One region of the Clostridium sp. LIBA-8841 genome, then DNA from elsewhere that is predicted to be linked to it. Evidence: riboswitches for the same ligand, from Rfam matches in the RefSeq annotation. Region 1 holds a riboswitch; each other region holds the start of a gene.
The links. Region 1 has a riboswitch for thiamine pyrophosphate ahead of thiD (bifunctional hydroxymethylpyrimidine kinase/phosphomethylpyrimidine kinase). Riboswitches for the same ligand answer to the same signal wherever they lie in the genome.

Region 1 (8,105 bases):
TCTTATTATCAACTTTCCAATCAGTTCCTTCTGTTATATCTTTTCCATCAACTAGATTCATACAAGCATCCATTAAAGCTTGAGCTTGGTTTTTGGCATCGTTTAATACTGTACCTGCCATTTTACCAGCTTTAATTTTATCTAAAGCTTCAGGAATAGCATCAACACCATAGATTGGAACAAATTTTTCTGAAGTTCCATCTAAATAACCTGCTTTTTCAAGAGAAGAAATAGCACCTAAAGCCATTCCATCGTTGTTACAAATTACAACTTCGATATCGTCACCATATTTAGAAACCCAAGCATCCATTTTTTCAGTTGCTTTAGTTGAGTCCCACATAGCTGTATCCATTGCTAATTCTTCAGTTTCTATACCAGCTTCATTTATAGTTTGTATAGAAAATTTAGTACGTGCTTCTGCATCAGGATGTCCTGGTTCTCCTTTTAGCATTACATATTGAATTTTTCCATCTCCGTTTTTATCCCATGAAGGATTAGCTTTCCAACCTTCTGTTATTACTTCCCCTTGAATTATTCCAGACTCCTCAGAAGTTGTACCTACATACCAAGCTTTATCATAGCTTTGCATAGCAGTCTCATCAGGTTCTTTGTTAAAGAATACTACTGGTAAATCATCTGCTTTAGCTTTGTCTATTACAGTAGGAGCTGACTTAGGATCAACTAAGTTTATTGCAAGTATGTTAACTCCTTTAGCTATCATAGTATCTATTTGCTCCATTTGCTTAGCTTGGTTGTTTTGAGAATCATTCATTAATAATTCTGCTTTTCCATCAGCAAGCTTTTCTATATTTCTACGTTGGTATGACATAAAGTTATCTTCGAAGCTGTAGATTGTAGCTCCTATCTTTAAGGAATCGTTTTCTTTGGCTCCATCACTAGATGATCCAGTAGAACCTGAACCTCCACCACAACCAACTAAAGTACCCATAGTTAAAGCTGAAATTAAAATTAATGCTAAACCTTTCTTTTTCATAAAAATCCTCCCTATATTTACCCTAAATTTTTAAAGTTATTGTAATTTAATACAATATTACCATATATAGGAATAAAAGGAAAGAGTTTTTTATGGAAAAAATAATGAAAAAAAGTAATTTTTTTAGTAAATATATTTATTAAATTTATATATTATGTGAAATAAATATTAGAAAATTTTACTAAAAGAATATATAATAGACTTAAGAAAGTTAAGGAGTGATGATGTGGCTACAATTAAAGATATTGCAAAAGGTGCTGGAGTTTCAATAGCTACTGTATCTAGAGTTTTAAACTTAGATGAAACACTTAATGTGTCTGAAGAAACAAGAAAAAAAGTAATGGAAATAGCTGAGGAATTAAATTATTTAACAGTAAAAGAGAGAAAAAATAAAATTAAAAACTATACTATAGGAATAGTCTATTGGTACACAGAAATACAAGAGTTAAATGATCCATATTTTCTTTCAATAAGAATGGCCGTTGAAAAGAAATGTAGTGAAGAAAAAATTAAGTTTAAACCTATAGATTTTCAAAAGATTATTAATGAAGGTACTAAAGAATATACAGATTTAGATGGTATCTTAGCTATTGGAATATTTGGAGAAAAGGAAATAGAATTAATGGAGAAACTATCTAAAAATATAGTTTTTGTAGATTCTTCTCCAGAAGAGTGGAAGTATGATTCTGTTGTGGTGGATTTTAAGTACGGAGTTAAAATAGCTTTAGAATATTTGACTTCTTTAGGTCATAAGAAAATTGGATATTTAGGTGGAGAATCTATTATTCATAATAGCAATGAATCCTTAAGAAAAATAAATTATAGAGAAAAAACTTTTAAGGAATATATGGAAGATATAAAAGGATATAAGGAGGAGTGGGTTTTAAAGGGACGGTTTTTACCTGAGGATGGTTATGAGCTTATGAAAAAAGTTTTAAAAGAAAAGAATTTGCCCACGGCTTTCTTTATTGCAAGTGATCCTATGGCCATAGGAGCTTATAAAGCTATATCTGAGGCTGGACTTAAAATACCAGAGGATATAAGCATAGTTGGCTTTGATGATATATGTACGGCTAAGTTCTTAAATCCTTCACTAACAACCATAAAGGTGTACACAGAATATATGGGGAATGTTGCAGTAGATACACTTTTAGAGAGAATGAGGACAGGAAGAGAGATGTCTAAAAAAATAGTTTTACCTGTTAAGCTTATTGTAAGAGATAGTTGTAGAAAACTTTAAAAAATAATTTAAGTTTTTAACTAAAAGAGACTATATCAGAACTTAAAATAATAGAACTTATAGATTATATGAAGAAGATAGTTATAAATTTTTTAGAAAACTGAGTAATTTTCAGAATATATCCATAAGTTCTACTTTAAGTTAAGTCTGACATAGTCTTTTTTATTTAAATCTAAATTAAGTAAAAATTAGTATTCACCTAAGACAGAATCTATTGTAAAAAATAAAGCTTTAATTTTTTCTAAGTTTTTTATGCAGGCGTTATAACCGGCATTATAAGCTTTTTCTAATTTACAGACATCTTTTTCAAAGCTTTCAATTGATTCTTCTTCAGAAGGTCTGATTATTAATGCTTTTCCATCCCTTTCTAATTCTTCACAAAACTTTACTGTATCATTATATTTAATATGTCTTGTTAAAAAAGAATCCTTTAATTTAGGATATTTACGTCCAACTATTTTAGATGCTAATTTATTACTTTTCCCTAAAGTTTTTTTATAGTTCTTAGGACGAGTAAGAATAATTAAATGCTTTTCGTTCCCATCTTCTAAGGCCTTTTTTATTGGGATTGGATCTAAAAGTCCTCCATCATAATACTCGTTTCCATTGATTTTTATTGATGGGAAAAGTAATGGAATTGCACAGGTGGCTCTTAAGGCCATATATTTTTCATCCTTAATTTTGCCATCTAAGTATTCTGTTTTCCCTGTGTTAGCATTAGTGACTCCAATTAAAACTTTTCCCTTATAATTTGAAAGTGCATTAAAATCATAAGGGAAGAGTTTGTTTGCTAATTCATCAAAGACAAAATCTAAACCAAAAATGCTTCTACATTTAAAAAAGTTAGAAACACCTAAATAGCGTTTGTCATTTCTATATTTTTTTAATATTTCAATATTTCTTCCTTTTTGATTAGAAAAATAGGAAAAACCATTAGTTATTCCTGCTGATACTCCAATGCAATATGGAAAGATTATATTGTTATCAAGAAGAGCATCCATAACCCCTGCACTGAAAATAGGACGTAAAGTTCCTCCTTCTAAAACTAAACTAACCATAAAAATATCCTCCTAAAATTGATATATTTAAAATTATAATCCTTAACTTAAAAAATATCAAAAAAAGACATGTTGAAAAAGAAGAATGAGTATGGTATCATTTGGATTAGAAAATATCATAAAAATAGCTAGGGGGGCCAGTAGTGTCTGGCTGAGATTAGAAATTAAATTTCTTGACCCTTTAACCTGATCTGGTTAATACCAGCGTAGGGAAGCCTGAGACAAGTATATTTTAATTGATTTTAAAGCATATATAGCCTTTGGGCTATATATGCTTTTTTATTTTAAAAAAGGAGAGAAAAATATGACTAAATTATTTAATGCATTAACGATTGCAGGATCTGATAGTTCTGGAGGAGCGGGAATACAGGCTGATATAAAATCATTCTCTGCCAATGGAGTATATGGAATGAGCATAATAACTGCCATAACTGCTCAAAGTACTCAAGGAGTTTTTGGAATAATGGATGTTACTCCTGAAATTATAGAAAAACAAATAGATGTTATTTTTGATGATATAGAAGTTGATGCTATAAAGATAGGTATGGTGTCTAAGATTGAATCAATAGAAGCAATAAGTAATGCTTTAGGAAGAGTAGAAAACTTGCCACAAATAGTTTTAGACCCTGTTATGATTTCAAAAAGTGGATTTAAGCTTTTATCAGATGATGCAAAAAATACTTTAATAGATAAATTAATACCACTAGCTACTTTAATAACTCCAAATTTACCAGAAGCGGAAGAGTTATTAGGTAGAGAAATAATTACAATAGAAGATATGAAAAAGGCTGCTATTGATATTAAAAAAATGGGAGCTAAAAATGTCTTAATTAAAGGAGGACATTTAGAGGGAGAAGCTACAGATCTTCTGTATGATGGCGAAAACTTTATTCTTTTTGAACAAGATAGAATAAATACAAAACATACTCATGGAACAGGATGTACTTTATCATCAGCTATTACAGCTAATTTATCAAAGGGAATGAATATACCTGATGCAGTTAAAAGTGGAAAAGAATATATTACAGGAGCTATAAAAAATGGCTTTAAACTTGGAAAAGGTGTTGGGCCAACACATCATTTCTATAAATTTTATTAGGAGGAATAATAATGGGAATTTTAAAAAGAGAAAATCCTTTAATACACATGATAACAAACTACGTTACAGTTAATGACTTAGCTCAAGTAACTATTAACTATGGTGGATTGCCTCTTATGGCTACACATCATGAGGAGCTAGAAGAAATAACAGGAATGGCTAATGGATTATTAGTTAATATAGGAACTTTAGAACCTTATCAAATGGAATCATCAATGACTTCTATGAGAATAGCAAGAGAAAAAGGAATTCCTTCTGTTTTAGATCCAGTAGGTGTACAAGCTTCTAAGCTTAGAAAAGATTTTGCAAAAAGGTTGATATTAGAGGGAGAACCTTCACTTGTAAAGGGAAATTTAGCTGAAATAAAAACTCTTATAGGAGAAACATCAAAGTCAATAGGAATAGATTCTTTTAATGATACCTTAAGTGAAAATACAAAAAATAAAATAAAAGAATATGCAAAGGAAAGAAATTTAATAATAGTTGTTTCTGGTGTATGTGATTTCATAACTAATGGGAAGGATGGAGCCATTGTTAAAAATGGAACTTATAAAATGAGCAAAATAACAGGAACAGGATGTATGCTAGGAGCCTTATTAACCATAGCTTTAAGTTTTTATGATGATAAAGCTTTAAGATTTAAAGAAGTTGTTAAAGCAGTAGCAGCATGGGGGATATGCGGAGAAATAGCTGAGGAAAGATTAGGAGAAAAAGAGGGGATAATGACTTTTAAACATAATCTTCTAGATGAGCTTTCAATGATTAGTGATGAAGTAATAAAAGAAAGAGAGAAGGTTTATTATGAGTAATTCATACTGTAAAAAATTATACTTAGTAACTGACTATAGGATTCCTTTTAATGAACTTTTAGAAAAGACTAAGGAAGCCTTAATTGGAGGAGTATCTATTGTTCAATATAGAGCGAAGAATAAAGACACTAAGGAAATGTGTAAAGAAGCTAAGGCTTTAAAAAAACTTTGCAATGACTTTGGAGCAATTTTTTTAGTAAATGATAGAATTGATGTGGCATTAGCAGTAAAAGCTCATGGTGTTCATATAGGACAAGATGATATGGATGTGTCTATAGCAAGAGAAATAATGCCAAAGGATGCTATTATAGGTGTTACAGTTCACAATAAAGAAGAGGCCTTAAAAGCAATAGAAGATGGAGCTGATAACTTAGGAGTTGGGGCTTTATTTTCAACCAATAGCAAAGATGATGCAATCTTAATGACATTAGAAACTTTAAGAGAAATAAGAGAAGTTTCTTCTATACCTCTATATGGTATTGGAGGTATAACTCCTTATAATTTAAGTCAGGATATTTTAGAGAATTTAGAAGGGGTTGCAGTTATATCAGCATTATTAAATAGCGAAGATATAATTGAGAAGAGCAAAGAGTTTTTAAAGGTGCTTAGTAGATAGGAAAACTTGAATATTAAAATAAAAATATGAAATAATCAAAAGAGGTTCTTTAATTTTAGAGCCTCTTTTTCTTGAGTTTTATTTTAGGTGAATGTTGATTTTTGTTTAGAGTTTATTTTATAGTATAATATTCATAATTAAGAATTTATTTTGATGGTAAAATTTAATCTAATAAGTTAGATTTAGTAAGGATTTTAGGAAAAAAATGAGAAAAGCATTTGAAATATTAAATAATATTTTTGGATATAAAGAGTTTAGAAAAGGGCAACAAGAAGTAATTGAGAAGATTTTAAGTGGGATGGATGTATTTTGTATATTACCTACTGGAGGTGGAAAATCTTTATGCTATGAAATACCTGCTTATATTTTGAGTGGAGTAACTTTAGTTGTTTCTCCATTAATATCCCTAATGAAGGATCAAGTTGATAATTTAAATTCTTTAGGGATTAAGGCAGCATATATAAGTGGTGGAAATGATTTTGAAGAAGTTAAAAGGATAATGGGAAGTTTTATAAAAGGTGAAATAAAACTTCTTTATGTTTCACCAGAGCGTTTAGAAAATAAGTATTTTTTAGAAAATATAGAAAAAGCTAATATTATTCAAGTAGTAGTAGATGAGGCACATTGTGTTTCAATGTGGGGGCATGATTTTAGAAAAAGTTATAGCAAAATAAAACCCTTTATAAATAAATTAAGAAAAAGGCCAATTGTTACAGCATTTACAGCAACAGCAACAGAAATGGTTATGAAAGATTCCATAGAACTATTAGGTCTTAAAGACCCTTTTGTTTATAAGGGAAGTTTCACTAGGGATAATTTAGAAATAAATATCTTAAAAGAAGTAGATAAATTAGAGAGTATAAGTGAGATTATAAGTGAGCATGAAGAAGAGTCAGGAATAATATATTGTTCTACTAAAAATGAGGTTGAAGAACTTTATAAAAATATGATTTATAGAGGTAAAAGCGTAGGTAAGTATCATGGCTCTTTAAAGAATAAGGAAAAGAATTATTATCAAGAGGAATTTTTAAATGATAATTTTAAGGTTATGATTGCTACAAATGCTTTTGGAATGGGAATAGATAAGCCTGATGTTAAGTTTATAATACATTCAACTTTCCCAAAGAGTATAGAAAATTATTATCAAGAAATAGGTCGTGGAGGAAGAGATGGAAGTTTAGCTAAGTGTTATCTTCTCTATTCAGAACAGGATATACGTCTTATGGACTATTTAATAAGTTCAACTACAGAAATATCAAGAAGGACTATAGAACTTAAGAAATTAGAGCAAATAATAGAGTTTTGTAACTTTGACAAATGCCTTAGAAAATATATTTTAGACTACTTTGGGGAAGAAAATTCAATAAAGTATTGCAATAACTGTACTAATTGTTTAAAAAACAATGATTTTGTAGATATGACCTTAGAGGCTCAAAAAATATTATCTTGCATTTATAGAACTAAAGAGGCTTTTGGAGAAAGTGTTCTAATAGATATTTTAAGAGGTGTTCATGGACCAAAAATTGAAAAATATAAGCTGTATGAACTCTCTACCTTTGGAATAATGAAGGAATATACCAATAAGTACATAAAGGACATAATAAATGAGCTTTTAGCTATTAGTGCTTTAGAAAGAAAAGAAGGAACATATTCCATGTTAAAGTTAAATAGAAGATCTATAGGGATATTAAAGGGAGAAGAAAAGGTGTTTTTAGATATCAATAAAAACGAAGAAAGTGTATGTAAGGACTTAGAACTTTTCAAGAGACTTCGTATTTTAAGAAAAGATATATCAAGAAGAGAGGGAATTAAGCCATATATAGTTTTTACTGATTCCATGATTATGGATATAATAAATAAAAATCCTAAAAGCAAAGAGGCTTTAAAAAATATTAGGGGTTTTGGAGAGCAAAAAATAACAAAATATGGCTCTTTTATTATTACAACCTTAAAAGATTATGAGAAGTATAAAAAGAGAAATTAGTTTAACTAATTTCTTTTTTTTTATTTTATATAAATATTTTGTCATAGAACATAATGTATGGTGAATATATTTAGGGTAAAGGAGGGATTACAATGGATTTTAAAGAGTTTATAAAAAGTGATAGGGAAAAACATAATAAGCAGAAATTTAAAGGAACATTTATCGATTATTTAGAAATTGTAAAAAATAATCCTGACGTTGCAAAACTTTCTCATAAGAGGATTTATGATTTGATCGTAGATAAAGGATTTGAGATATTACGCCCAGAGGAAAATACAAAGATAAAGAAGATATACGGAAATGAG
Region 2 (8,105 bases), 1.3 Mb from region 1:
GATAAAAGTATAATGGAAGAGTATAAGGTTTTATCTTTTGTCTTAGGAAAAGAAGTAAGTTTCTTAAAGAATAACAGGTTAAATAAGGCCAAGGCTATTGATATTAGTAATGAAGGTGCTTTAGTTGTTCAGTATAAAAATGGTGAATTAGACTGCTTAAATTCAGGAGAAATATCAATCAAGACTTGTAAAAAATAATTGCAGTTGATTGTAGAATTAAAAAAAGTTAAAAACTTAATTCATTTATATGAAAAATTTTTTGAGTGTTAGATGTATTTGTTATTAAAATATATCTAACACTTTTTATTTAGATAAATAATGAAATATTAACAAAATATTACAAAATATGCTACAATATGAATGAACAATTAGGATGAGGGTTGCTTATGTTGAAGGAACTTTTTTGGGAATTTCATCTATAAAAGGTCCTATATGGCTTAAGGAATTTAGTGAATACAATAGACAATTAGAAGACTTAAAAGAGTTAAGTTGTAAAGTGAAAAGTGAAAAAAAGAATTTTATAGATAGAGATATTATGCATTTAAACTATGGAATAGAGGGAGAGAAAAATGTTAGTTATGAAATAAAAAATTCCTTTATCCCTATGTTAGCTTTGCATGATATTAGGATAGAAGACGGAGAAGCAGTAGCTCAAATGGATTATGTCCTAATAACTAAAAGTTTTATTTTAGTTCTAGAAACTAAAAAATTAACTGGAGATATAAGTATAAATGAATCAGGAGAGTTTATAAGATACTTTAAAAATAAAACAGGAAAAGTTTATAAAAAAGAGGGAATATATAGTCCAGTAGCACAAAATGAAAGACATGTTAGAATATTAACTGAATACTTAAAGAAAAATAAAATAATTAAAAAAGTGCCAGTTTATTCATGTGTAGTTATTGCAAATTCAAAAAGTGTTATAAATAAATATAAGGCGCCAAAAGAAATAAAATCTCAAATAATAAAATATGATCAGTTAACATCTTTTATAAATTCAAAACTTCAGTATCATAAAAAATTAAAGGATGGTATAAATTTTGATGAGCTTATGTATTCAATAGGAAACTTTCTAGTTGAAAACAATAAACCTATTAAGTTTGATTATTATAAAAAATATTCTTTAAGTGAAGTTGATTTTATTGAAAAAGAAGGTTTAGAAGAAAAATTAGAAAGTAATAATAAAAATCAATTTATTAAGGAGTATCTTGAAGAAGATGATGATTATTTTAAAAAAGAAAATAATTTAAAAAGCAAAGATATAATCGAACATAACAATAACGAGGAATTAAAAAATAAGCTTAAGAAAGTTAGAATTTCCTTTGCAATAAAAGAAAAATTACCAGCATATTATATTTTTAATGATGAAACACTAGAAGATATTTTGAATAAAATGCCAAAAACTAAGGAGGAACTTTTAAAAGTTAGGGGCTTTGGTAAAGTAAAAGTTAATAAATATGGTGAAGAAATTATAGGCGTTTTAAATTAAGGCTCTGTTTTAAACTAATGTTATACATAAACTAAAGGGAGTCCATTGGACTGCCTTTAAATCTTTTTAACAGGTAATTTGATTGGAATGTAAAGTAACTAATATTCATAGATATCAGCGTTACACTTATCACATGTACCGTTATTACGCTTATATTCCTCTTCTGATATTTCAGTTTCGCAAGTGTCACAGGCGAATATTTCGTCTCCTTTATATTCAAAGTTCCTTAGGAATTGCTCATTATTTTCCTCTTCATCATATTGATAATATGATTTTATTTTATTTAACATCTTAATTCCACCTTTCTAAATTTTAGTTTTAATGCTTCGGATTATCATCATATTTTTCACTTAAGTATATCATAAATTTTCATGTTAAAATATTATTTAGTCTTTCGTTACATAATACCCATGTTCTTTACTTATAACCTATTTTCAGAGAGGTATCACATATTAAGATTCATTTAAAACATAGTCTAAATTAAAAATGAAATTGACTAGAGAAAAAGAATTGATTCTGTTACCTTCTAATGTTATATTTTTCTTTTTAATGATTTAATCAAAGGAATTAGTATATAGAATTTGATTTTTTATAATTATAATAGCTATAGATATTATTATGTGTTTAGGAAGAAGGAGGCAGTTTTAAAATAAGTATAAAAACAATTCAATTGGATATTAATAGATTGAAAGCAAATTATTAATCATTTTTAGGACACTCTTTATGTGTTATAATAGGATAACATTTAACATATGAGGGGGGACTAGGTATGCCTTTTACGCTGGCACATCCAGCAGCTGTGCTTTGCTTGAAAAATAAGAGATTTAATTTTACAGCTTTAGTTTTAGGGAGTATGGCACCTGATTTTTTATACTTTTTAAATTTTAGACCTTATGGTAATTTAGGACATGAGATTTTAGGCTTTTTTATATTAAATTTACCCCTATGTATTTTATTAGCTTATTTTTTTCAAAATTTTATAAAGAGCCCATTAATAAGTCATTTACCAAGACCATTTGATGGATGGTATGGATACTTGAGAACAGAACAATTTGGTTTACATTCTTGGAAAGAGGGGCTTGTTTTTATATATTCAGCTTTATTAGGAATGGTAACTCATATAATATGGGATGCTTTTACTCATAAAACAGGTTTTTTTGTTGAACATATTTCTTTTCTTCAAAAAAAGGTGTTAACTTTAGGAGATTATAATGTTTATGGATATAGTTTATTACAACATGGAAGCACTTTAATTGGAATAATTATAGTTTTATGGTTTCTTTATGAAATTAGAGATAATAGAAATAGAATTTTATGGGGGCATAAAAGTTTTAAGGAAAAATTAATTTATGATTTAATAGTGATTTGTGTTACTGTGCTAGTTTTATTTTTAAGTTATGTAGTCTTTAAATATTTCAATATGAGTTATGGAATAGGCAATTTAGTAATAGCAATTATAAATGGAATTTTCATCGGGATTATTATTGCTACATTTAAAAATTAAATTATATATCATTTATTATTAAAAAAGTTAAGTAGATATAAGAACTTTAATCTATTTAACTTTTTATTATTTTATATAAAAATTGAGTATTCAACTAAAAAATAAATTAGATATTTAATTAGTTATTTAATTTTTAATCATAGTAGAGTTCACTTAAAGTTGTGTTAAATGGTATAATATAGCTATTAAAGATCAATTGAAAGGAACGAGAGTATGGATAAAATTCTTTTAATACAAAACATATTAGAAGCATTGGTATTTGTTGTGTCAGCAATTTTTTTTGCAGTTATATATGGATTTATTGATAAAAAATATAAATTATCAGACAAAATTTTTGGAGCTTTTAAAATGAATCCTAAGAGAGAATGGATTGTTCATGTTATTATAGCTCTTATATTGATTGTAGTTGTTTATTACTTAGGAGCCTATGTATTTAAAATATCTGGATTAATAATTATTGGTATAATAGGAGCGATTGCTGGAATTGGTATCTATAATTCAAATAGAAATAATTTTTAAAATTAAATATTACAAGATAGAAGAGCAGAATTAATTTAAAGTCTGTTCTCTTTTATTTTGTATATTAAGATGAAAGTAATAAAAAATACTATTTTTATTCACTTAAGATAAAGTATATATTTAAAAATTTATAGTTAATTATGAATTAATATAAGTAAAATGTTGCAAATGTAAGCTAAAGGAAAATATATTAATAAAATGTTAATAAAAAGCCTCTGCTTTGAGAATTTAAAGAATTTAAGTGTTTGTGAATATATAGAAAGTAAAATATACTTTTACTAAAGATGGAGGTGAGTTTAATGGCTGGTGAACAAAGAATTAGAGATGTTTATATTGAATATCAAAATGGTGGAGAGACTCCTAAATATGAGACACCATTAGCCGCTGGAGCAGATGTTTTTGCAGCTAAAGATATGGTTATAAGACCTTTTGAAAAAGTGGCAATTCCATTAGATTTAAAGTTTGCAATTCCTGATAATATGGAACTTCAAATTAGAGCTAGAAGTGGACTTTCTTTAAGAACAAATCTGAAAATTTCAAACTCAATAGGAACTATTGATGCTGATTCAGTTAGCAATATATCAGTAATTTTAGAGAATAATTATAATATAGCTAATCTTCCTTATGAAATAGCTAATGATATAAGTATATTAGATGACTTAAAAAATAATTATACAGAGGTAAGATTAAGTGAATATTTAGAGTCGAAAGGACATGATTTAAGTTCTTATGAAGAAGAAGGAAAGAGAGCTTATAAAAAGTTATTAAAAACATATATTTATTTAGATAAGAATGGAAATCCATATGGAAGTATATATATAAAAAAAGGAAATAGAATTGCCCAAATGGTTTTAGCTAAATATTATAAGGCTAACTTTATAGAAACTGATGATGTTTCAAAATTCAAAAGTGTAAATAGAGGTGGCGGATTTGGTCACACAGGTTTCTAAATATTTTTGATTAATTTGTAGATAAGATTTAAATTATAATATATTAAAAAGACGGAATATAAGAAAGTTTTAGAATGAGATAACAACTTATTCTAAAGCTTTTTTATTTTATTAATTTTAATTATATTCACAAGAAGTTGAAAATGTTTTCTGTAAGAGGTAGTATAAAATATGAATAAGTTTTAAAACTTTCAAAGGGGTTGAGATTGTGAATAGTTTAAGTGATTTTTCAATGGATTATTTTTCATTACATGGAAAGGTAGCTATGGTTACTGGTGGAAATAAAGGTATAGGACAGGCTATTTCTGTTGCTTTAGCAAAGGCTGGAGCGGATTTGTGTATAGTGGTTCATAGTGAAAAAGATTTAGATGAAACAAGAAAATTAATAGAAAAAGAAAGAAGAAGGGTTGAATTTATTCAAGCTGATTTAGAAGAGAAAACTGATGTTATAAAAGTTATTGAAGAGAGTAAAAAGCTTTTTGGGAAAATAGATATTTTAGTTAATAATGCAGGTACCATAAAAAGAAATAGTTTATTTGAATATACTGATGAAGATTGGCAATTCGTCTTAGATGTTAACTTAAATAGTGTTTATTATTTAAGTAAAGAGATAGCAAAAACTATGGTAAAAAATAGACATGGTAAAATAATAAATATAGCTTCAATGCTTTCATTCCAAGGAGGTAAATATGTTCCAGCTTATACTGCAAGTAAGCATGCAGTAGCAGGACTAACAAAATCCTTTGCTAATGAACTAGCTGAATTTGGAGTAAATGTAAATGCTATTGCACCAGGCTATATAAAAACGGCTAATACAGAAGAATTAACTTTAAATGCTAGTAGAAATTCAGAGATATTATCAAGGATACCAGCAGGTAGATGGGGAGAGCCTTTTGATTTGATGGGAGCTGTAATATTCTTAGCAAGTAGAGCATCAGATTATATGGATGGACATATTTTAGCTGTTGATGGAGGATGGTTAGCTAGATAAGTGACTTGCAAAAAGTTGATGATGAAACCTATAATAAGTTTAAACAATTACTAAATTTTAGTGCATAATTACTTGTTTTTATAAATTTACTTGAAATTATAAAATTTTAATAGTATAATTTAGAAAAAAAGTAAATATTTAATCGTAAGTGCTAGGGGTGCATTTTATATGCTGAGAGGATAATAGCTATCTAACCCTTAAAACCTGATGTAGTTAGTACTACCGTAGGGAAGCATAAACTGTTGTTTATTTATATTTATGCTAAAAATTTGTATAAGTATATCTATATAAGTGTTTATTAAGCTTGCCTTATGGCAAGCTTTTATTTTTTATAAAAAACTAGGATCCTATATTAATTTAACTGCGCAGTTAAAAAATTAAAATAAGGAGAACTAATATGAATTACACAACTCAAATGGATGCTGCTAAAAGAGGCATAATAACAAAGGAAATGCAAGTGGTTGCAGAAAAAGAAGGTATTAATGTTCAAACTTTAATGAATTTAATGGCTGAGGGAAAAGTTGTAATACCAGCTAATAAAAAACATAAGAGCATAAGTGCAGAAGGTGTTGGACAAGGGTTAAGAACTAAAATAAATGTTAATCTAGGAATTTCAAAGGATTATGCCAATATAGAATTAGAGTTAGAAAAGGTTAAAAAAGCCATAGAAATGAATGCAGAATCCATAATGGATTTAAGTAACTATGGTAAAACTTATGATTTTAGGAAAAGACTTGTTGAGATATCTACAGCTATGATAGGAACTGTACCAATGTATGATGTAGTTGGGTTCTATGATAAAGAACTTAAGGATATAACTATTGATGAATTTTTTGAGGTTGTAGAGAAACATGCAAAAGATGGAGTAGATTTTGTTACTATACATGCTGGATTAAATAGAGAAGCAGTTGAAACTTTTAGAAGAAATAAAAGATTGACTAATATAGTTTCTAGAGGAGGATCTCTCCTTTTTGCATGGATGGAATTAAATAATAGAGAAAACCCTTTCTATGAATATTTTGATAGATTATTAGATATATGTGAAAAGTATGATTTAACCTTAAGTTTAGGTGATGCTTGTAGACCTGGTTCAATAGCTGATTCAACTGATGCTATACAAATAAAAGAGTTAATTACTCTTGGAGAGTTGACAAAAAGAGCTTGGGAAAGAAATATTCAAGTAATAATAGAGGGACCTGGGCATATGGCAATGAATGAAATAGAAGCTAATGTTTTATTAGAGAAAAAATTATGCCATGGAGCACCATTTTATGTTTTAGGCCCAATAGTAACTGATATAGCACCAGGGTATGATCATATAACGAGTTCCATAGGAGGAGCTATGGCAGCTTCTTATGGAGCAGATTTTCTTTGCTATGTAACACCAGCAGAACATTTAAGACTTCCTAATTTAGAAGATGTAAGGGAGGGAATAGTTGCTTCAAAGATAGCAGCACATGCGGCAGATATAGCAAAAGGAATCCTAGGAGTAAGAGAGAGGGATAATAAAATGAGTGAGGCTAGGAAAAGATTAGATTGGGATGAGATGTTTTCTTTAGCCATAGACAGTGAAAAAGCAATTAGGTATAGAAAAGAATCGAATCCTGAACATAAAGATAGTTGTACAATGTGTGGGAAAATGTGTTCTATAAGAAATATGAATAAGATTCTAGAGGGAAAAGATATAAATCTTTTAAGAGAAGATTAAAAATATTGGAGATATATTAAAAGGAAGATTATTCTAAACTTTTAATATATCTCTATTTTTATGATTAAATACGAATTATTTTGGAATATAAATGATAAAAAGATGATTAAATATATTAAAAACCGAACGTTTAAATAAATTTAATTATTGACAATACGTATTTATAATGATATTCTCTATTTAACGAATGATTAATATTTAATCATAAATAATGTTCGTGTTTTGAATGGGGGATTAAAATGTCTGGTATTAGAATGGTATTTGTAGAAAAAAAGGCTGGTTTTAATGTTGAAAGTCAGATATTACTTAAAGATTTTAAAGATAACTTAAGAGTCGAAGCTTTAGAGGATATAAGAGTTTTAAATAAGTACATACTAGGAAATATGGAAGAAGAGCAGTATATAAGGACTGTAAATACTATTTTGTCAGAAGCTCCAGTAGATAGAGTTTATGAAGAAAATTTTGAAATAGGACAAGATGAAAATGCTTTTGGTGTTGAATATTTACCAGGACAGTATGATCAAAGAGCTGATTCAGCTTCAGAGTGTATAATGCTTCTTACTGAGGAAGCAAAAGTTCCTGTTAAATCATCAAAAATCATTGTTTTAAAAGGTGATTTAAATGATGAAGAGATAGATAGGATAAAAGCTTATTATATTAATCCTGTTGATTCAAGAGAAGTAGATCCATTATCAAAAGTTTTAGAAGATAACTTAGATGAACCTAAGGGCGTTGAAGTTTTAAATGGATTTTTGAATCTAACTGAGGAGGAACTTAAAAACTTTCATATAGAAAATTCTTTAGCTATGAGTTTAGAAGATTTAAAAATGATAAGAGATTATTTTAAATCAGAAGATAGAAATCCAACAATAACTGAGATTAAAGTTATTGATACTTATTGGTCAGATCATTGTAGACATACAACTTTTGAAACAATAATTAGA
Region 3 (8,105 bases), 1.4 Mb from region 1:
ACATAATAAGTGGAAAAACAAAGTAGGAGGATTAAGGTTATGAAATATGATTTAGTAGTTGTAGGTGGAGGTCCAGCAGGATTAGCAGCAGCTTATGAAGCTTATGAAAATGGAATAGAAAAAATATTAATTATAGAAAGAGATAAAGAACTAGGTGGAATCTTAAATCAATGTATTCATAACGGATTTGGTCTTCATACCTTTAAAGAAGAACTTACAGGACCTGAATATGCTGGAAGATTTATTGATATGGTAGAAGGAACTAACATAGAGGTTATGTTAGATACAATGGTTTTAGAAATTGAAGATAAAGTAATACATGCTATAAATACTGAAAAAGGATATTTAACAATAGAAGCGGAAGCTATAGTACTTGCTATGGGATGTCGTGAAAGAACAAGAGGCGCAATAAGTATCCCAGGAGACAGACCATCAGGAATATTTACTGCAGGAGCGGCTCAAAGATTCATAAACATGGAAGGATATATGGTTGGTAAGAAGGTTGTTATTTTAGGGTCAGGAGACATTGGTCTTATAATGGCTAGAAGAATGACTCTTGAAGGCGCTGAAGTTAAGGCTGTTGTTGAACTTATGCCTTATTCAAATGGTTTAACTAGAAATATTGTTCAATGTTTAGAGGACTATGATATTCCATTATATCTATCTCATACAGTTGTTGATGTTAAAGGAAATGGAAGATTAGAAAAAGTAATTATAGCTAAGGTTAATGAAAATAGAGAACCTATAAAAGGAACAGAAATAGAGTTTGATGTTGATACATTATTATTATCTGTTGGGTTAATTCCAGAAAATGAGCTTTCAAAAAATGCAGGAGTTCAATTAGATTTTAGAACTAATGGACTTGTGGTTTCAGAAAGTATGGAAACAAATAGAGAGGGAATATTTGCTTGTGGTAATGTAGTTCATGTTCATGACCTAGTTGATTTTGTTACTGAGGAAGCAAAAAATGCAGGTAAGAATGCTGCAAAATATATTAAAGGTAAAAAGAGATTAAATAACTTTGTTGAAATAAAAAATGGAGAAAATATAAGTTATACAGTTCCTCAAAAATTTGAAATTGAATCTTTAGATGGAAACTTGAATGTGTTTATGAGAGTTAGAAATGTATTTAAGAATAAACAGATTATAGTTAGAGATGAAGAAGGAAATGTTCTTCAAAGCTTTAAAAAACCTCATGTTGTACCTGCAGAAATGGAGAGAATTACAATACTTAAAGATAAACTTAAAGATGCTAAGGGATCAATAACAATTTCATTAGAGGATGGTGAATAATCATGGTAAGAGAATTAATTTGTATAGTATGTCCTAGAGGATGTCATTTAACAGTAGATACAGATTTAGAAAAAGTTACAGGAAATACATGCAAAAGAGGAGAAATTTATGGATTAAATGAGGTTAAAAATCCAACAAGAATAGTAACCTCAACTGTTAAAATAGATGGCTGTGACAATATGGTTATACCAGTTAAAACAGAGGAACCTATTCCAAAGGGAATGATATTTGATGTTATGAAAGAGATTAATAAGGCTTCTATTAATCTTCCTATTAAAGTTGGAGATGTTATCATAGAGGATGTTTTAGGAACTGGTGTTAGTATAGTTTCTGCAAAAACAGTTTCATAGAAAATAAATGCTTTAATAAGGTTATGTTTTAGGTAAATTTTTATATTTAGTTAAAACATAGCCTTTTAAATAATTATATAGAGACAAAAGAAGAAAGGTATCTGAATTTCAGATACCTTTCCCTTTTAATACATCTAATATTATATGTACATTATTAGGATAGAAAATGCACTCCTAATTAGTGCATAGCTTAAAACAGATAGTTAAATACTAAAGATATTTATAACTATTTAATGAGTGTATGCTATTTTTGTAAAGCACCTCATAGTAATAATATATTTTAATATTTAATTATTACTTAAATTTTAAATATAAATTTTTGAGTGTATGCCATTTTGTAAGCACCTCTTTTTTTATAAGTAAAAGGTTAAGTTTTTAATCTTTTCTTGCTACACTATTATATTAACCAGTATTATTTTTAATATGCATTTAATTTAAAATTTTTTTAGAATACTTGGAATATGAAGAATTTTAAGTAGTATGACTCATCTGAGTTCCAAAGTATAGGATGATCTGAACTTTGAGTTCTAACTTCTATTTGTCTTAAAGTTCTTCTAGCATCATGAGCAGCCTCAGCAACAGTTCTCTTTAATTGTTCTTCATCCATATAATGAGAGCAAGAGCATGTTGCGAAGTAGCCACCTTCTTTAACCATCTTTATTCCTCTAAGGTTTATTTCTTTATATCCTCTAATAGCTTGCTTAACAGTGTTTCTTGACTTTGTAAAAGCTGGTGGATCTAATATTACAACATCAAATTGTTTTCCTTCTCTTGACCAATCACCTAAAACATCAAAAGCATTGTGTTTTTCGAATTTAACAACATCTTGAAGATTATTAAGCTCAGCATTTCTTGTAGCACAATCAACGGCGTGTTGAGATACATCTATTCCTAAAACTGACTTAGCACCGGCTATACCAGCATTTAAAGCAAATGAACCAGTATGAGTGAAGCAATCTAAAACATCCATGTCTTTACATATTCTATGCATTGCAGCTCTATTTTCTTTTTGATCTAGGAAGAAACCGGTCTTTTGACCATTTTCTAAATCAACTATGTATTTAACACCATTTTCAACTATTTGTATATCAGTATCAAATGGCTCAGTTAAGAAGCCTTTTCTTTGCTCTAAACCTTCTATTTCCCTAGTTTTTATATCACTTCTTTCATAAACACCCTTAGCACCGTATTCATCAACTAGGATTTTTACTATTAAATCTCTATATTTATCCATTCCAAGAGTTGATATTTGAATTACGTAATAATCTTCAAATTTATCAACTGTTAAACCAGGAAGGAAATCAGCTTCTCCAAAGATAAATCTACATGAAGATGTGTCTATAACTCTCTTTCTGTATTCCCAAGCAGTTTTAAATCTTCTTTTGAAGAAGTCTTCATCTATTTCTTCATCTATATTCTTAGTCATTAATCTTATAGTTATTTTACTTCTATCATTTATGTAACCTTTTCCTAGGAAATAACCTTTATGATTATAAACTTCAACTATATCTCCGTTTTCGTAATCTCCGTCATATTCGTTTATTTCATCAATGTAAATCCAAGGTCTACCTTGTTCAGCTTTTTTATTTTTCCCTTTGTGTAAATAAAACTTACTCGCCATTTAAATAGCTCCTTCCAAAATAATTCTTATAAGATTATAACACATATTAAGTCTTTCAATAGGTTAAAAATATATTTAAAGAGTAGGAAATAAATATGAAGTTTAACCATGGTTATTTCTGTTTTATTTTTAAAAAATTTTTTAAAGATATATTCAGCTAAAAAACAATACTTTTAGAATAAAGATTAAATACTGAATATATATTTTTAATAAGAGTAATTTTAAGGATTGAATAAAATTGATAAAAGCTATCGTTATTCCAACACCTAAAAGATTAAGAAAATACATAAGAGAGTCTGATTTTAAAAAGAAGGCAAAGACCTTTGCAACCCCAGAGAGAGCTATGATATATGGGACTATAGGAACTGGTATAACAGTAATATCTTTAAGTGATGTGCCGGCTAAACCTTTTGTCATAGGAAGCTTAATATACCATGGTATTGCCTATGAAATTTTAGAAAGATGGTATGATGAATATGGTAATGATGAGGAAATCAGAAAGATGATGATGAGCAATAAAGATTATTGGAATAATTTTTATATGAGGTTTTAGACTTTATTTTTACTTGAGAAAGAAAAAACTAGAATTTATTAAAAAAAATATATATAATTATTATAGACTTTATAGCTAGGGGTGCCATTTGGCTGAGAGATAACATTTTGTTATTAACCCTTAAACCTGATCTGGGTAATACCAGCGTAGGAAAGCCAGTAGAAAGTTTTATAATAGTATTTTATATATTTAGAGTATTATGACTTTTTATAAATTAAGCTGCATCCTACAATGGATGCAGCTTTTATTTTTTATTTAGCTATGTTTTAAGTAAATATTGATTTTTAGCTAGACTTTCAAAACTAAAATAATTTAGTAAAGTATTACTCATTAAGATGACTTACAGTTCTACCTAAAAATTAATAATGGTTTAAAGTAGAGTTTTTATTTAAAAAGTTTAAGATTTATATGCTTTTATGAAACTTTTAGGTAATCCTTATTTGGGCTATTAAGTTTAATCATAAGATTAAAGGAGATGTCAAATATGAGATTTACAGAAAAATTATTAAAAGAGGCTATGCCGATATGGGACAAGTATTTAGAACACCCATTTATAAAAGAAATTGGAGAAGGAACTCTTGATAAGAATAAATTCAAAGAGTATTTAGTTCAAGATTACCTTTATTTAAAAGAATATGCTAAGATTTTTTGTATTGGTGTAGTTAAGGCCAGAACTATGGAAGAAATGAGATTTTTCTATAGTTCTACAAAAGGAACAATGGAAGATGAAACAGCAGTCCATATAGAATACTTAAAAGATTTTGGAATATCAGAAATAGAGGCTGAAAAAAGAGAATATAAAGGCACTACTATAAGTTATACAAGCTATATGCAAGCTATAGCTTTAAAAGGTGACTTAGATGAGATAGCTATAGCAACATTACCATGCACTTGGAGTTATAGCTATATAGGAAGATATATTGCTGAGAAATATGCTGATAAACTAGAAAAAAACTTTTTTAAACCGTGGATTGAAGAGTATGCTTCAGATGGATTTGCTGAGTTTACTGATAGATGGTTAGAATATGTGGATAAAACTTGTTCAGATTTATCAGAGGAAAAACAAAATAGACTGATAGAGATATTTAAAAGGGCAAGTTTATATGAACTTGACTTTTGGAATATGGCATATGAAGAAGGTGAAGAGTAATGGATGTTTATTTAGTAGCCTTAATAGAATTTGTATTATTAGCTTTATATATTTTAGATTTAAGAAAGCATAAAATAACAACAAAAGAAATTGTTATGATTGGATTAAATGTAGCAATTTCCTACGTGCTTTATATTATTCCGTTAGTTAGATATCCACAAGGTGGAGGAATAACTTTCTTTTCAATGCTACCAATAATGCTTCTTTCCTTAGTGTATGGAAGAACTGTTGGTGTTACAGGAGGATTAATCTTTGGTCTTCTAAAAACATTAAATGGAGCATTTATTGTTCATCCAGTACAGTTTTTTCTTGATTACATACTAGCTAATATGGCATTAGGATTAGCAGGAACATTTGGAATAGATAAAAAGTATAAAATATTCTTAGGATCATTTATGGCAGGCGCTTTAAGTACATTTATAAGTGTCGTTTCAGGGGTAGTTTTCTTTGGCCAATATGCGCCTCCAGGTATGAATTTATGGATTTATTCAATAATTTATAATGTAAGTAGTGCAGGAGTTGAAAGTTTTCTGACTACCATAGTATTAACTTTAATGCCAATACAATTGTTAGCTAGGAGAATGAAACCTTTGTCTAATAGAATTTAGAAAGCAAATATGCTTTATAAAGATTTTGAAAGAGTAGTAGAATTAATTTTGTGAGGATTTAGGAGACTTGATAAGGAAAATTTCAAGTTAAAATATAACAAGTTAGAAAATTAATATAGAATAATTTAAATTAGTATAGGGTTGTATCAAAGCTTAAAATAAAATTTATAAAGAGTATTAAGAGAATAGCTATGAATTCTTAATGAAATCCAGTAATTCTCATAATATGTTTATAAGTTTTATTTTAAGTTATTTTTGATACAATCCTTATTTTACTTTTGGAAGAACTTTAACTTTATATTATAATGAGAATAAGATTTGTTTTGAAAAGGATGGATAACTGATGAATTTAATAACTCTTGAAAATATAAGTAAGAGCTATTCAGAGAAAATTTTAGCTAATAATATATCATTAGGAATAAATGATGGTGAGAAGATTGGGCTTATAGGAGTTAACGGAACAGGAAAATCTTCTTTCTTAAAGATAGTGGCAGGAGTAGAAGAGCCTGATGAAGGGACAATAACAAAAGGTAATAGAGTAAGGATAGAATACCTTTCTCAGACACCAGATTATGATGATAATGCTACTGTTTTAGAGCAAGTTTTCAAAGGTAACTCAGAAGAAATGAGAATTCTAAGAGATTATGAAGAACTTTTAGAAAAGATAAATAAAGGCGAAAATAGCGATATAGATTCAGAAAAGATAATAAAACTTCAAGGAAAAATAGATGCTTTAAATCTTTGGGATATGGAAAGTGAAGCAAAAAATGTTTTAACTAAGCTTGGAATAACTAATTTTGAAGAAAAGGTAGGAAATCTTTCTGGAGGACAGAAGAAGAGAATAATGCTTGCAGCTGCATTAATAACTCCTAGTGAACTATTAATATTAGATGAGCCTACTAACCACTTAGATAACGAGACTATAAGTTGGTTAGAAGATTACTTAAATGGTAGAAAAGGTGCTCTTTTAATGATTACTCATGATAGATATTTCCTAGATAGAGTAACTAATAGAATATTAGAATTAGATAGAGGTAGATTATTTAGCTATGATGGAAACTATTCTGTTTTCTTAGAAAAGAAGATGGAGAGAATAGCTATAGAAAAGGCAAGTGAGGAAAAAAGACAAAACCTTATGAGAAAAGAACTAGCTTGGGTAAGAAGAGGTGCAAAGGCTAGAACTACTAAACAAAAAGCTAGACTTCAAAGATTTGATGAATTAGTAAATCAAGAAGGTTTTATTGAAAATGAAAATATAGAAATCTCTGTTATGGGAACTAGATTAGGTAAGAAAATAATAGAAATAGAACATTTAAATAAAAGCTTTGGAGATAAAAAGATTGTTGATGATTTTAACTACATAGTCTTAAGAAGTGATAGAATAGGTATTGTAGGACCTAATGGAGCTGGAAAATCAACACTTATGGGTATGATAGAAGGAAAGATAGCACCAGATAATGGTGAAATAATAAAAGGTGAAACTGTAAAAATAGCTTGTTTCTCACAAGAGGATACACATATGCATCCAGAAATGAGAGCCATAGATTACATAAAGGAAGCAGGAGAGTATTTACAGACTGCTACAGGTGAAAGAATAACAGCATCACAAATGTGTGAAAAATTCTTATTTGATGGTACACTTCAATGGACAATGATAGGAATGTTATCAGGTGGGGAGAGAAGAAGACTTCATCTTTTAAGAGTTTTAATGGAAGCTCCAAATGTTCTTTTACTAGATGAGCCTACAAATGACTTAGATATTGAAACTTTAAATAGACTAGAAGACTATCTAGATGATTTTGGTGGAGTTGTTATTACTGTATCACATGATAGATATTTCTTAGATAGAATTTGTAACAAGATATTCTCTTATGAAGGAGATGGAAAAATAGATATCTATACTGGTAACTATGGGGATTATCTTCTAAGTAAAGAGATAGAAGCTGTTGAAAGTAAAGAAAAAGAAGTAGCTGTGGATAAAAATAAAAAAGAGTCATCTGTGGATAAAAATAAAAACAAAAATAAAGTATTAAAATTCTCATTTAAAGAGCAAAGGGAATTTGAAACTATAGATGAAGATATAATGGCTATTGAAGAAAAAATAGAGGAATTAGATTCTTTAATGGCAAAACATGCATCAGAATACGGTAAACTTCAAGAATTAATGGAAGATAAAGCAAAAACTGAGGAGGAGTTAGCTCAGAAGTATGAGAGATGGGAATATCTTAATGAGTTAGCTGCACAAATAGAGGAAAACAAGAAGAATAAATAGTTCATTATTTAGGTGAATAAATTAAATTTATATAAATTTGTAGAATTTCTAAAGATTCGATTATATACTAAACTAAAGTGAGAATATACTTAATACTAATATATTGAGTTTGAGGAACAAGAGTTGGTAAAAAGGGGAGCGCTTATGCAAAAGTATTGTAAAAATCCAAATAATATAAATGTTTTAGTAGATCATGAAAGTGGAAGAGGGTTTAAAGTTACTTTTCCTATTAATGAAGAGGGTGAAAGTAATATATTA
Region 4 (8,105 bases), 350 kb from region 1:
CTCTTGATTCTGATGTCATTAAATTTGGTCATCATGGTTCAAGTAGTTCATCAAGCTCTGCCTTCATTGAAGCTGTTTCTCCAAAGTATGGAATAATCAGCTGTGCTAAAGATAATAAATATGGACATCCTCACAGAGAAACTTTAGATATAATCAAAAAGTATAATATAAAAACTTTTAGAACTGATATAGATGGCGAAATAATATTGACTTCAGACGGAAAAAATATAGTATTTAACAAATAAAAAAAGACACTAGTTTTTAACTAGTGTCTTTTAATTCCTTATAATTTAAGCTTCTTCATGAGTAGTCATATCACCTGATTTTAAAGCTCTTCTTTCAGCTATTAAATTCTTAACTAAAACATCAATAGTCCAATTAATAGATGTTTCTGTAACCATTGCAACTAATGGTCTTTGTATTCCTACCTTTTTTAAGTTTTCTAAAAATATATGCACTTTTCCTGGAGCTGTAGCATTAAATATTATGGCTCTTTCCTTAACGCCTTCCCCTTCTTTGCTTTCCATTTTATCTTCTAATATATTCTTTATAGTTTCTTCTCCATTTTTAGAGCTTAAAACTATTTGATCTTTTATTCCCATTATTCTAGCAAAGTTTTGTATCTTTTTTAATTCTTTATTTCCAAAGTTATATAGAATTACACAACTTCTACCTTCTTGTTCACTTCTATCTGAAATATCTATTCTTTCAAATGACATAATTAATTCTCCTTTAATAACAAATTATAATTATTATTTAATATCAATTATATCATATTTAAATTAATAATTATATAATCTAAAATTATGTTTTAAATTAATACTAATTTTTAGCTAATCAAATATATTAAATTTTAAATTATCATTTAAATCTTATTGAAACTATTTAAACACTCCTCTATATTATTACTCAAAAATAAAAGAGACATACATGCAAAATCATCAGCACCAGCACATAAAACTTCCTTGAAATTCTCTTCATTTATTCCTCCTAAAGCCACTACAGTACAATTTACTTTTTCTCTAATTTCTTTTATGAACTTACTTCCTCTAGGAATTGCTCCAGGTTTACATTTAGTTTCAAAAATAGGAGACACGAGTATATAGCTTGCTCCTAATCTATCAGCCTCCATAGCCTCATTAATAGAATGAATAGATACTCCAACATCTAAGGATTTAATATTTTCTAAATTTCTCTTAAAATCATTAAAACTTAAATGAATGAACTTTTCTTTCAAGATATTTACTGCCTCAATATTAGAGTTTATTATTATCTTTGTCTCTTCAGAAACTAACTCTCTTATCTTCTTATATATCTTTATTAATTCATCTGTTTTTAAATCTTTCTCTCTTAAAATTATATTTTTAACACCATATTTACTTGACTTTTCTATAGTATTAAAATATTTTTCCTCACTTACTAAATTTCTATTTGTTATTAAAAACATATAAAATCACCATTTTACTTAAATATTACAAGTTTAATCTAGAATCTATGCCAATCCTTAAATATAGGTTGATATCCTTGACTCTTTATTAACTCTTTAACCTCACTTACAGAACTCTCATCATTTATATCAAATTGACTTGTTCCCTTTTCTTTCAAAGAATGTCCTCCAACAGCAGTAGAAACTCCAGCACTCATTTTACTTACTCCTAAAGGAATTAAATTCTTTCTAAAATTCTTCTCTTCTCTAGTCGAAATATTTATTCCCCCTTGGGGATCAAACAGCTTATAAGCTAAGAGTATTTGAACTAGTTCCCTATCATTAACTTCATTTAACTTTTTAAGCCCCCCTTCACAGGGTCTTATTCTTGGCAATGAATAACTTATGTCTATATAAGGATACTTATCTCTTAAATATCTTCCATGCATCGCTGTAAAGAAGGCATCAACTCTAAAATCAGCTAATCCTAATAATGCACCTATACTAATACTTCTCATTCCAGCCTTAGCTCCTCTCTCTGGAGCCTCTAACCTAAATTTATAGTTTTTCTTTGGTCCTGCTACATGAACCTTATCATATGTCTTTTCATCGTATGTCTCTTGATATACAGTAAGCCCTTCTGCGCCAGCTTCTACTGCTCTTTTATATCCTTCTTCTGTCATTGGATATATTTCAAGAGTTATAGACGGAAATTTCTCCTTTAAAGTTCTAATACTATCTTCTATATAATTTACTGGAGTATGATATTCACTTTCCCCAGTTAATATTAAAATGTGTTTAAAACCATCCTTTGAAATAGCTTCTCCCTCTTTTTCTATCTCTTCTTGGTTCAACTTCTTTCTACATATTTTATTTTCTACATTATACCCACAATATGAACATTTATTTATACAATAATTTGAGATATACATTGGTGTATATAGTAATATAGTTCTTCCAAAATATTTTAAAGAAAGTTCTCTTCCTTCTTGAGCCATTTCTTCTAAAACTTCTTCTCCTATTGGAGATATTAAATTAAGTAAATCCTCTGGGCTCTTATTTCTTTCATAAATACTTCTTAATACGTCCTCCCTTTTTACGGAATCAAAGTATCCATAAAAATCAAACTCTCTATATTTTTCTACTACATCATAAAAACTCAATTCAATCATCTCCTAATCTAAGAATCCAGTAAGTGGAGATGAAGCATTTCCAAATTTTGATTCTCTTCCCATTTTAGATTCATAGGCTAATCTGCCACCCTCTACTGCCATTTTAAAAGCTCTTGCCATATTTATAGGATTTTTAGAAGATGCTATGGCAGTATTAACTAAACATGCCGCCGCTCCCATTTCCATAGCCTCCATGGCTTGGGATGGTTTTCCTATTCCGGCATCAACTATAATAGGAATATCTAGTTCATCTATCATTATTTGAATTAGTTCCTTAGTTTTCAAACCTCTATTGCTTCCTATTGGGGCTCCCAGTGGCATTACAGCTGCTGCTCCTGCCTCTATTAACCTTCTACCTGCATAAAGATCTGGACACATATAAGGAAGTACAATAAAGCCTTCATCAGCCAATACTTTAGTTGCCTTTATAGTTTCTTCATTATCAGGAAGTAAATATTTAGAGTCTGATATAACTTCTATTTTTATCCAATTTCCACACCCCATAGCTCTTGCTATTCTAGCTATTCTAATAGCCTCCTCTGCATTAGTAGCTCCAGAAGTATTAGGTAATAATATTACATCCTTTGGTATGTTTTGAAGAATATCCTCTTCCTTATTATCTAGATCCACTCTTCTTAATGCTAAAGTTATAACTTGAGATCCACTTCCCTCTAATACATCTTTTATTATCTCATTTGAAGGATATTTACCACTTCCAACAAAAAGTCTATTTTTTATTTCTACTCCACCTATTATTAACTTGTCCATAAAAATTCCCCTTTTCTACTCTTTTTTGTAAATTTTTCAAAATCATATATGAAATTGTTAGTTAATAAAACTTATAATTATCACTAAATATATTTATAAACTCTTTTTAATTGGTTCTGTTTTAGACTAATGTTGATTTCTAGAAATCAAACTTCACTTAAAATATAACCTTTTAGTTTAGTCTTTCTTAACAAATTCTATTTTATTAACAGCTATATCTATAACTAAATTAGCCATATGATTTGCACATATAGAAACTCTAGGAGCCATTAGTCCACATCCCTCTTTAGCTTCATTTACTAAATCTCCACAAATATAAAATTTATCTGTTATCTTCTTTGTTTTTATTAAGTTTGAATCATAAAAACCTGCCATTCCTGAAGATGAAATTAAGTATTTTTCTTTCATATTACTTAAAACATAGTTTGCTAATAAAGCTTTATAATCTGGATTATCAAAGGCCTCTATTATTATGTCAGCTTCTTTTAAAATCTCCATATTATCCTCAGAAAGTTTAATATTTAAATCTTCTATTTTTATAAAAGGATTTATTCTCATTAAATTTCTTTTTAATGCAGACACCTTAAACTCTCCAATATCGTCAATATAATATTGCTGTCTATTTAGATTAGAAGGTTCTACTATATCAAAATCTACTAATCTTATATTTCCAACACCTAGTCTTGCTAGAGAAATAGCAATGTTAGATCCAAGCCCCCCACATCCAGCTATTAAAACCTTAAGTTTTTTAAGTTTTTCATGAATACCTGGTGTATGTCTTGAGACCATTAATTCTTCTAATTCCTCTTTCTTAGGCTTAATTCCTTTTTTAATAAAAACAACTCTATCTCCATCTTTTAACTCTTTATCTTCTCCAAGTGGAAATCCATTTAAAACTATAACATCAGCATCATTTAATTCTTTATCCCTTAAAGAATAGACTGTACAATTTTCTTCAACCTCTTTCCACTTTTCATTAATCTTTATCTTCATAAAGGCTCCTTATATCTTTTTCTCTTTTTTCTCTCTTTTACTTTCAACCAACTTTTATTTTCTTAAACTTCTTAAATTCTTATTAATCAACCTCCACCAACAAATGCAATAATCTCAATTATATCTTCATGATTTAATAAAATCTCATCATAACTACAAGAGTTAATTATCTCTTTGTTAAGTTCCACAACCACTCTATTTCTATTTACATTTAAACTTTCTAATAAATCAGAAACTGTATTAAGGTTTTCTTTATTTAATTTCTTTCCATTAACAATCATATCTTCACCTCTTTCCCTTTAAATACCGCTTTATACCAACAAAAAAAGGTTTAGCAATATTGCTAAACCTTTTAAAATATATTTTCTAATTAATCATAATAATATTTTCTAATATGAAAAATCACAACTTAAAATATACTTCCCTACGTTGGTATTAACCAAATCAGGTTATTAGAGTTAGGATATTAAATCCCTCTCAGCCTTTTACAGCACCCCTAGCAATATCTTAAAATTTATTTGTTTTATTCATCATAACTCAAAAAACATTTTTTATCAATTAGTTTTTTCCACGCTTTCCATTTTTTTATTTTTCATATTTATTAATTGCTTATTTAACATAAGTGTTAAAATTAATCCAACTAAAGCTATCATAGCACATGTTAAGAATAATTTAGTATATCCTGTATTCATTACTTGTTGGAATGTAGTTTCTATAGCATTTTTAGCCCCATCTAAGCTTTGCATATATGATTTTTGAATCATATCTATATTTACATGAGGATTATTAGCAAACTTGTCACCTAATGATGCAAATTGTGATTGCACCATATCCTTTATAATGCTGAATATATTAGTAACACTTGCATTTCCCATTGAATTTGCAACGTGTGAAGATCCTCCACCATTTGCCATAATATTTGACATTCCATCTACATGAGGCATAACTTTTTGTAATGCATCTGGTACTCTTCTTCCAGCATCTGATATAAAGTTAATAAGTATGTTTGGTGATACTGCAATACCTATAGATTTAACTAATGATACTGCTGATTGTCCAACTGTAGCTTCATTATCAGGTACTAAGCTAAGCATTAAGTAGTTTATTGGTGTTCCCATAGAAAATCCTAAACCAAATCCCATAATAGCTAATCCTATTATTAAGTTAACCATACTTGGATGTTTAGTTGTTATATACCCTTGATAAAGGTTTCCTATTATAACTAAACTCATACCTATTATTAATACCTTTTTAACACCTATTTTATCAATAAATTTACCACCTAAAGGTGCTGCTATACCTACAAATACTGCAAATATTGTAACTATATATCCACCACTACCCATAGGTGTTCTTAATATATTTTCACTAAATTGAGGAATGAATACTGTTGCCATTAATCCACATCCTACAACGAAACTTAATATTAAAGTTATCGCTATTTCCTTATTAGTAAAGTAGGATAAGTTTATTACTGGATCTTCTGCTTTCTTTTCTACCCAAACTAATACAGGAATTGATATTACAAATATTAAAAGATATGGCCAAACATCTAATGATTTTATTGAGTCCATAAAATCGTAGAATTTTAAGTTTGTAGCTCCATACATTAAAGATAAAATTAATACAGTTAATACTCCTGAACCTAATATATCTAACTTCTTAACTCCTTGTGCAGAAGTATTCTCTTCTAATTTAGTTGCTAAAAGTAATATTATTATACTTATTGGAACATTTACTAAGAATAAAAATCCCCAGTTTTTATCACCAAAAATAGAAAGTATTCCTGAACCTAAAGTTGGTCCAATTACTGTTGCGATTCCATATACTCCACCAATCATTCCTAAAGCTGAACCTCTTTTTTCAACTGGGAATGATGTTCCTATATAAGCTGTAGCTATTGGCATTATTCCACCACCACCTATAGCTTCTATTACTCTTGCACATAATAAGAATCCATAACTATTTACATAATCTGATACTCCACATAATAAAGAACCTAGTCCAAATAAAGTTATTGAGACCATGTACACTTTTTTTCTTCCGAACTTATCAGAAAGTTTTCCCATGATAGGCATTGATACTGCATATGCTAAGGTATATATTGTTATAACCCAAACACTGGCATCCTGTGAAACCTTTAATCCATCAGCTATTATATCTCTTGCTGGTGATACAATTCCTGAATCAATAGCCCCCATGAATATTCCTAGTAAGAAGACAGCCATAGTGATTCCAACTGATTTCTTTTTCATAATCGTCACCCTTTCTTAAACTATAAACTTGTCCTTACTATGCCTTTTATTAATATTATTTTTTAAATATTATTAATAAAAAACACAGTGAACTACGTTCATATTACTCCTTAAAGTTTATAAAATCAAAGAGTAAATTTCCCCAAATTCTTCTAAAATCCCAAACAAACAGTTATATTCCTTAACTTTATTAATAATTAATTAATATTTTGTTCATATATAATTTTAAAATAAAGCTACCTTAATTATTCATCAAGGTAGCTTTCTATTATTTCATTTGTTCAATATTTTCTTTTAATTTTCTTATTTCTTCATCTTTTTCTCTTAACTTACTTTCATAGTAATTATCCTTATTATCTAAACTATTATTCAACATATTGATTAATGAAGCCATTTCATCTGCACTTCCTACAATTCTATTAAAAAGCAATAGATTTGATTTTAATATTTCAGGTATTTCATTATGAGAATATCTAAGCCTATGGTCAATTTCCCCATATCCCTCTTCAAAAATAGTTCTTACTTGAATCTCTGCAATAACCTTTTGATTTGTTGGATAACACTCCACAAGATAATGAACAGACCTATACCCTGATTGTCTTGATATAACTTCAATACCTAAATTATCAAATATAGTTCTGTCATCTCCATCTCTTATATTAGCTGTTATTTCAATTACATTCCATGTCTTTATTATAAAATCATGTATTGCCTTCCATTGATCTTTAAATATATGTAATACCCTTATACCTATCAAATCAGTTATTTCATTTTTATAATTTTCAACATTAAAATAAAAATGTTCACCATATTTTTCTTTTCTATCTTCTGTTTTTCTTATTATTTTTTCAATTAATCTTTCCGGATTTTTTATTCTTGATTTTACAGAATGAACATTTTCATTTGAACGTAATATATTCGCTATGAAATCTGCTTGATTCTCATAAGACTCTTCATATTTCACAAAGTCATAAAATATTTTTTGTAAATCTTCAAAATTAATATCATTCTTTTCTATGTATTCTTCTACATGAGGATATTTTTGGAGAAAACTTTCTTTATTTAAACTTCTCATAATTACCTCCCCTTATTTTAATTTAGTACTATATATTAAATCTCAATAATCCTTACTTTTTTATTAATTTCTTTAAATCTTCTAACCCCAAGGCTATTTCTTCCTTAGAAAAATTATATTGTTTAAGCTCTTCATCACTCTTTTTATCTAATAAGCTATACATCTTCTCTCCTATTTCATAAACTTCCATAGAAGGATTTTTCTCAGCCTCTCTAAAAAGCATATCTTCTGCTTCATCAATTTTTCCCTTAGATATTAATCCTCTTAAAGTTATCCAAAATATATCATCTTTTGAATAAGTATCAGCCAAAAGAAAATCATTTTCTCCATCTTTATTTAATAAAAATCCCATTTTAACACCTACTTTTCTATTTAAATATCTCTAAATATTCTTCATACCCTTTTTCTTTTAGTTC

Region 2: another riboswitch for thiamine pyrophosphate. It lies ahead of thiC (phosphomethylpyrimidine synthase ThiC); the one in region 1 lies ahead of thiD (bifunctional hydroxymethylpyrimidine kinase/phosphomethylpyrimidine kinase).
Region 3: another riboswitch for thiamine pyrophosphate. It lies ahead of tenA (thiaminase II); the one in region 1 lies ahead of thiD (bifunctional hydroxymethylpyrimidine kinase/phosphomethylpyrimidine kinase).
Region 4: another riboswitch for thiamine pyrophosphate. It lies ahead of thiS (sulfur carrier protein ThiS); the one in region 1 lies ahead of thiD (bifunctional hydroxymethylpyrimidine kinase/phosphomethylpyrimidine kinase).

The regions. Positions count from the first base shown of each region.
Region 1 covers NZ_CM173488.1:2,283,836-2,291,940, reverse strand. The annotation lists gene mglB (galactose/glucose ABC transporter substrate-binding protein MglB) at 1-994, opposite strand, end outside; gene AC2A4K_RS09915 (LacI family DNA-binding transcriptional regulator) at 1,221-2,234, shown strand; gene AC2A4K_RS09910 (patatin-like phospholipase family protein) at 2,423-3,292, opposite strand; TPP riboswitch at 3,413-3,522, shown strand; gene thiD (bifunctional hydroxymethylpyrimidine kinase/phosphomethylpyrimidine kinase) at 3,597-4,391, shown strand; gene thiM (hydroxyethylthiazole kinase) at 4,403-5,200, shown strand; gene thiE (thiamine phosphate synthase) at 5,193-5,816, shown strand; gene recQ (DNA helicase RecQ) at 6,022-7,800, shown strand; gene AC2A4K_RS09885 (PrkA family serine protein kinase) at 7,893-8,105, shown strand, end outside.
Region 2 covers NZ_CM173488.1:973,815-981,919, forward strand. The annotation lists gene AC2A4K_RS04125 (biotin--[acetyl-CoA-carboxylase] ligase) at 1-198, shown strand, start outside; gene AC2A4K_RS04130 (NERD domain-containing protein) at 374-1,489, shown strand; gene AC2A4K_RS04135 (hypothetical protein) at 1,588-1,779, opposite strand; gene AC2A4K_RS04140 (DUF4184 family protein) at 2,259-2,993, shown strand; gene AC2A4K_RS04145 (hypothetical protein) at 3,207-3,512, shown strand; gene AC2A4K_RS04150 (dUTP diphosphatase) at 3,812-4,462, shown strand; gene kduD (2-dehydro-3-deoxy-D-gluconate 5-dehydrogenase KduD) at 4,668-5,453, shown strand; TPP riboswitch at 5,597-5,701, shown strand; gene thiC (phosphomethylpyrimidine synthase ThiC) at 5,851-7,161, shown strand; gene AC2A4K_RS04165 (phosphoribosylformylglycinamidine synthase) at 7,401-8,105, shown strand, end outside.
Region 3 covers NZ_CM173488.1:3,697,564-3,705,668, reverse strand. The annotation lists gene AC2A4K_RS16565 (NAD(P)/FAD-dependent oxidoreductase) at 1-26, shown strand, start outside; gene AC2A4K_RS16560 (FAD-dependent oxidoreductase) at 40-1,293, shown strand; gene AC2A4K_RS16555 (DUF1667 domain-containing protein) at 1,296-1,643, shown strand; gene AC2A4K_RS16550 (class I SAM-dependent rRNA methyltransferase) at 2,089-3,264, opposite strand; gene AC2A4K_RS16545 (hypothetical protein) at 3,503-3,817, shown strand; TPP riboswitch at 3,885-3,987, shown strand; gene tenA (thiaminase II) at 4,302-4,967, shown strand; gene thiT (energy-coupled thiamine transporter ThiT) at 4,967-5,575, shown strand; gene AC2A4K_RS16530 (ABC-F family ATP-binding cassette domain-containing protein) at 5,919-7,847, shown strand; gene AC2A4K_RS16525 (DUF1643 domain-containing protein) at 7,992-8,105, shown strand, end outside.
Region 4 covers NZ_CM173488.1:2,631,307-2,639,411, forward strand. The annotation lists gene AC2A4K_RS11335 (ComEC/Rec2 family competence protein) at 1-245, shown strand, start outside; gene AC2A4K_RS11340 (DUF3783 domain-containing protein) at 291-719, opposite strand; gene AC2A4K_RS11345 (thiamine phosphate synthase) at 866-1,447, opposite strand; gene thiH (2-iminoacetate synthase ThiH) at 1,486-2,589, opposite strand; gene AC2A4K_RS11355 (thiazole synthase) at 2,602-3,366, opposite strand; gene thiF (sulfur carrier protein ThiS adenylyltransferase ThiF) at 3,544-4,359, opposite strand; gene thiS (sulfur carrier protein ThiS) at 4,446-4,640, opposite strand; TPP riboswitch at 4,764-4,867, opposite strand; gene AC2A4K_RS11370 (MFS transporter) at 4,914-6,614, opposite strand; gene AC2A4K_RS11375 (RelA/SpoT domain-containing protein) at 6,883-7,689, opposite strand; gene AC2A4K_RS11380 (DUF6483 family protein) at 7,742-8,041, opposite strand; gene msrB (peptide-methionine (R)-S-oxide reductase MsrB) at 8,058-8,105, opposite strand, start outside.